2 regions of the Glaciecola sp. MF2-115 genome follow, and region 2 is predicted to be linked to the other one. Evidence: predicted binding sites of a transcription regulator. Region 2 holds the regulator's gene; the other holds the start of a gene.

Region 1 (3,112 bases), on a different contig from region 2:
ATAGATTACTGGCAAAAATTTTATAAAAGCGTCATATTGTAGGTGCCTTTTACATAACATTAACAAAAATAAGAGAAGGAAAGGTTATGGTATCCGTTAAAGCGCCACTTTTATTCGTGGCTTCAATCATGTTGGCTGTGATTGGCTTTTTTATCGCAGGTCAATTACTTGGTGAGGGATCAACAAGTATTGAAAAGTCGATGTTTTCAGTTGGGGTTATTCTTAATGCTGTTCTAATATTTATATTAAGCAGTATGACTAAAACTAAAGCTTCTACTAATGTCTCTTCATCTGCATCATACGAAGCAAGCAGTTCATCTGTATCAAGTGATGACGTTTCTGATGAAGACGTTTCCACTTTATACGTAGGTAATCTGCCTTATCGTGCTAACGAACAAATAGTAAAAGAACATTTTGAAAGCTTTGGCTATGTTAGATCGGTAAGATTAATGAAAGATAAACGAACTGGTAAACGTAAAGGTTTCGGGTTTGTTGAGGTCGCTGCACATGAAGCTGATTCAATGATAGAAAAGCTAAATGATTCAGAGTTCCAAGAAAGAACAATAAAAGTAAGACCCGCTAAGGATAAAGTGGCTTAGTTTTTAATACTTTTTGAAACAACTAAAAAGCCCGCTATTCAGCGGGCTTTTCATTTCGAGCTTCAGTTTGTTCTTCAATATTTAAGCCTTCCAAGAGTTTGGCATTGAAGGTATGAAATCTATTGATTGCACTTAAGATGTCCGGCACCTGAACATCCTTCAACTCATTCACTAAACTATTAATGACTGATTTAAAGTCTTCTGCCGAGCCTAATTGCTCCGTTGCCTGATTCAGTCCATCTAAGACTTTATTCAAGTATTGCGCAACAGCTTTCGGAGACTTCAGGTCAGCACTCGGTTTCTCAGAGTATTGTTGAACTTCACCGTACTTTTGTATTTTCTGTGAGCTCTCTACTTTGGTAAGCTGTAAAGCAAAGCTCGCTAACTCAGTATTGTCATAGCCAATTTCCAAGGCTTGATTATATGCCTGTTCAATATCACCGCGGTAGAAAGTATTTGCTACATCATCTGCTTGCGCGACCAAATCACCAATGGCTTTCAGCTCATCTTCATCCAGATCACCTTTCACCTGAAGTGAAAAATTGGTCGTTTGCTGATAAATCAAGCTCGTTTGTGAGTCACCATTTTCAGAACTAAAACTTTCTCTACTTGTATTTTCTCTGAGACCAAAACGAATTTGAACCTCATCTCCGTCTCTAGTGCGAACAGAAAACTCACTTAGCTCTGCTTTTTGAAGTGACAATGATTCTCCACTAAGCTCACCGCTCTTCTCGCTCTTATCGAAAATTTTGTTTTCGAGCCTTTGAATACCATCGAAGATAGACGCTTTGCTATTTGCTATACCTTCTTTGACTTCTTCAGTCGCGTTTGCACCAAGCTCTTCTTCAGCAAGTTCGATACCTTTTGATACACCATATCTAGCTTGTTCGAATAAAGAATTCAGTTTGTCATCAGGCGCACCATCTGAAGCGGCCTTCTTGATAACGCTGCCCACGAAGTTGAGAACATTGCGAGCCACCTCTTCAAAATCAAAGAGAGGCTTTTTGACCTTCATCTCATCATCTTCAGTTTTTGAAGTGACATCGGACGTTCGCCCTTCAATCGTTAAAGTCTGGCTAATAGACACACCTAGAACGCGTGCAGCCACCTTTCGATTGTCCGAAATATCTTGATTTGCATTTGCAAAAGACTGTTGAAGCTCTTTAGCTTGCTTCAATCCGTCTTGTTGCAGTTGTTTGTTGAGTGCGACATCAGGGCGAACCACTTTTGGCTGCTCTGTTGGAACTGTCTTAATTTCACCTAAATTCATTGCAAATACCTCTCTATCCTCAACACCCTTATCGGCACGTGAAAATAAAACCTTTAGCTTTAACTTGGTAAATTTTTAAAAAACTTTACAATTCACTCTCTACAATCAACATTTAGGTTATTCATGTCAGAAAATATCTCCGAAAAATATCAACTACAACTTGATGAAAAAACGAATAGAGTCAAAAACTTACTCTCTTCTTTTTATGATTCAGATATTGATATTTATGCGTCTCAACCACACCATTTTAGGATGAGAGCAGAGTTTCGGATTTGGCATGACGGCTTAGATACTTACCACATCATGTTCGACAAGGTGAATAAAGAGCAATATCGCGTCGATCAATTGGAAGCTGCAAGCGAAATAATCAATGTCGGTATGAATTTGATGAATGAGGCTTTCAAAGGCAATGAGATATTGCGTCGCAAACTATTCCAAGTTGATTATTTGAGCACCTTAACTGATGAACTGTTGATCACGCTGGTTTATCACAAACCATTAGATGAAACATGGGAAGCTGAAATTAAGCGCTTAAAAGATTCACTACCGAAAGATTTGAAAATTAGCTTTATTGGCCGTTCAAAAAAACAGAAAGTGGTATTGGAAAACGATTATGTTATTGAAGAACTGAGCATCAAAGGCGAAAGATACAAATTTAAACAAATAGAAAATAGTTTCACGCAACCAAATGCACGAGTTAACTGCCACATGATCGAATGGTCTATGGCCCAAGCCAGTGAAACAGAGAGAGATTTACTTGAGCTATATTGTGGCTCGGGTAACTTTTCAGTGCCTTTGGCCAGTTGCTTTAGAAATGTGCTGGCAACTGAGATATCTAAATCATCGGTGAGCGCTGCGCAATTTAACATTGAAATGAACAATGTTGAAAATCTCACGATTGTTCGACTTTCAAGCGAGGAATTTACTGAAGCTATGACTGGCGTTCGTGAATTTCATCGCCTAAGAGATGTCGATTTAGGCCAGTACGACTTTTCAACGGTACTTGTCGATCCACCTCGCGCGGGCATCGATGATAAAACGATTGAGTTGATTCAGCAGTTCGAAAACATTGTCTATATTTCATGTAATCCTGAAACGCTTGCCGAAAATTTGGAAAAGTTACATAAAACTCATGATGTTAGGCGCGCAGCTTTGTTTGATCAGTTTCCCTTTACGGAACATATCGAAAGTGGTGTGTATTTAGTGAAACGTTAAGCTTTAGCGAAGAGAGTATTGCACCGCA
Region 2 (3,112 bases):
TGTGATGGTGCTCGACGCCGACTTAGGTCTAGCCAACGTCGATGTGTTACTTGGTTTGCGTGTAGATAAAAATTTATCCCATGTTTTGAAAGGCGAATGCACCTTAGACGATATTCTGGTAACGGGTCCTCACGGTGTAAAAATTGCGCCGGCAACATCAGGCTCGCAATCAATGGCTGAGCTGGGTTCTACTGAACATGCAGGCTTAATTAGAGCTTTTAGCGAATTACGCACAGAGATAGATGTACTCATTGTTGATACTGCTGCGGGCATTTCCGACATGGTAATGAGTTTTTCAAGGGCCGCACAAGACGTCGTTGTTGTTGTCTGTGACGAACCCACATCTTTGACGGATGCGTATGCACTGATTAAAATTCTTAACCGTGAGCACGGTGTTTTCAAGTTTAAAGTCGTTGCCAATATGGTGCGAAGTGATAAGGAAGGTAAAGAGCTTTTTAGCAAGCTTTCCAAAGTGACAGGGCGATTTTTGGATGTTGCATTAGAGTTGGTTGGAGTTATTCCATTCGACGAAAATATTCGTAAATCTGTACGCAAACAAGCTGCTATCGTTGATGCATATCCGTCATCGCCTGCAGCGGTGGCGATTGCTAGCCTAGCTGAAAAATCCATGATGTGGCCAATACCAGAACAACCTGGTGGGCATTTGGAGTTTTTCATTGAGCAGTTAGTGTCGAGAAACGAGTAGGTAATTAATCAGTGAGTAACAAAGTGGCAGTCTATCAACAACAAATTGATAAAAACCAATTGGTGGAGCGACACGCGCCCTTGGTGAAAAGAATTGCTCATCATCTTATGGCAAGGTTGCCAGCGAGCGTCCTTGTGGATGACTTGATTCAAGCAGGGATGATTGGCTTGCTCGAAGCAGCAAGAAACTTTGATGGTTCTAAAGGTGCGAGTTTTGAAACATTTGCAGGAATCCGTATACGCGGTTCTATGCTAGATGAAATTCGCAAAGGTGATTGGACTCCTCGTTCAGTGCACAAGAACAGTAGAGCGATAACGGAAGCGATATCTCAAGTGGAAAAAGCCACAGGTCGTGATGCTCGAGACATTGACGTCGCGGAAAGGTTACAAGTTCCGGTGCAAGAATATCATCAAATGTTGCGAGAAGTTAACGCTGGCAAGTTAGTTGGGATTGAAGATCTCGGCGTTAGCGAAGACGTTCTCACCACGGACGCCACGAAAGGCGAAGACAGTCCTTTTGAAAATATGGTGCAAGGATCATTTCAGAAAGCGCTGGCTCAAGCGATAACAACATTACCAGAGCGAGAAGCAATCGTCCTCTCATTGTACTATGACGAAGAATTAAATTTACGTGAGATTGGTGAAGTCCTTGAAGTCAGCGAATCACGAGTGAGTCAAATTCACAGTCAAGCGATGTTAAAGTTAAAGTCGAAAATGCAGTCATGGCGAACCGTCGACTAAGTTGGCTGCGTTTTATTTTTATAGTTAATTTGTACCTCAGCGGAGGCAGTTTTGGATAAGAATATGAAAATCCTAGTTGTTGATGATTTTTCAACAATGCGGCGTATCATTAAGAATTTGTTAAAAGACCTTGGCTTTACAAGCATTCAAGAAGCGGATGATGGTAATACTGCGTTGCCGATGCTTGTTCAAGGTGATTTTGATTTTGTGGTAACAGATTGGAATATGCCTGGGATGCAAGGTATTGACTTGCTTCGCGCTATTCGAGCTGACGAAAACTTAAAACATTTACCTGTTCTAATGGTTACCGCGGAAGCGAAAAAAGAGCAAATCGTTGCTGCTGCGCAAGCTGGTGTAAATGGTTACGTAGTCAAACCTTTTACTGCGGCTACATTGAAAGAGAAGTTAGAAAAGATTTTTCAGCGTCTTGGTTAACAGCGATATTTCTTAATGGGGTAACGTTGAATGACAACGACCGACAGAGACTTAGTTTCGTTAGAAGAAGCGAAGCAATTAGTTGCATATCTTGAAAATGGTGATCGCAAGCAAGCTAACGCACTGGTTGACACCATCACTATGCGAGAAGCAGGAGAACTGTTTACTGAAGTAGGTATCTTGACCCGCCAGTTACATGATTCCTTGAGCGTGTTTGAGGCTGATGATCGCATTTCTACGTTGACGCAAGATGAAATTCCAGATGCGCAAACTAGACTAAATTACGTGATCGATGAAACTGAAAAAGCAGCCAACATAACGATGGATGCTGTTGAGAAAAGCATGCCTCTTACCGAAGGCTTAAACAAGCGCTTACTTGATATTATGCCTGAATGGCAGAAATTGATGAGTCGCCAAATGGAGCTAGGTGAATTCAAACAGCTATGTAATGAGCTCGATCAATTCCTAATTGATGCTACGCGAGACACCTCAACTCTCAGTTCTATGTTATCTGAAATACTACTGGCCCAAGGTTATCAAGACCTCACTGGACAAGTACTGCGCCGTGTTATCGAAATAGTGAAAGATGTTGAAGATAATTTAGTCGCTATGCTGACAGCGTTTGCTGATGTCGATAGGAAAGAAGATTTTAAAGATAATTCTCAACCTTCTAAGAAAAAGACCGATACAATAAAAGCCGAAGGGCCGATTATCGATGCAGAAACTCGCGACGACGTAGTAAGTGGACAAGACGACGTTGACGATTTACTGTCAAGTTTAGGGTTTTAGGGGAGCCGACGAATGTCGTTTGAAGTTGACGAGGAAATAATGCAAGATTTTCTGGTGGAAGCCGGAGAAATACTTGAGCAGCTCCAGGAACAACTTGTTGATCTTGAGAATAATCCAGAAGACGGAGAATTACTCAATGCAATTTTCCGTGGTTATCATACAGTCAAGGGTGGTGCTGGATTTTTAGCATTAACAGAACTCGTTGATATCTGTCATGGTGCAGAAAACGTTTTTGACATCATGCGTAACGGCAAGCGTACGCTCACACCTGAATTAATGGACGTCATTTTACAAGCAACAGATGTTGTTGTTGAAATGTTCGAACACGTAAAGAATAGAGAGCCTTTAGAGGCTGCACCCGAAGAACTCATCGCCGTATTGCACAAACTAAGCAAGCCTGAAACCCCCGATGAGAACATTTTTTCAGCTGACACTGATGATG

What was found. Region 2 encodes FliA, which starts transcription of late flagellar genes. Its sites were predicted from a motif close to CTAAAGNTNNNNNNNNNNNNGCCGATA; they were not measured.
Region 1: a site for FliA is predicted at 1,899-1,925, ahead of ACKLNX_RS10965 (DUF5610 domain-containing protein). Genes of this name have one in related genera too.

Annotation. Positions count from the first base shown of each region.
Region 1 is NZ_JBLBVM010000052.1:169,613-172,724, reverse strand. Features, by position in the region: gene ACKLNX_RS10970 (RNA recognition motif domain-containing protein) at 87-599, shown strand; gene ACKLNX_RS10965 (DUF5610 domain-containing protein) at 634-1,869, opposite strand; gene trmA (tRNA (uridine(54)-C5)-methyltransferase TrmA) at 1,993-3,084, shown strand; gene fabR (HTH-type transcriptional repressor FabR) at 3,088-3,112, opposite strand, start outside.
Region 2 is NZ_JBLBVM010000055.1:83,229-86,340, forward strand. Features, by position in the region: gene ACKLNX_RS13550 (MinD/ParA family protein) at 1-706, shown strand, start outside; gene ACKLNX_RS13555 (RNA polymerase sigma factor FliA) at 718-1,446, shown strand; gene cheY (chemotaxis response regulator CheY) at 1,498-1,881, shown strand; gene ACKLNX_RS13565 (protein phosphatase CheZ) at 1,912-2,670, shown strand; gene ACKLNX_RS13570 (chemotaxis protein CheW) at 2,683-3,112, shown strand, end outside.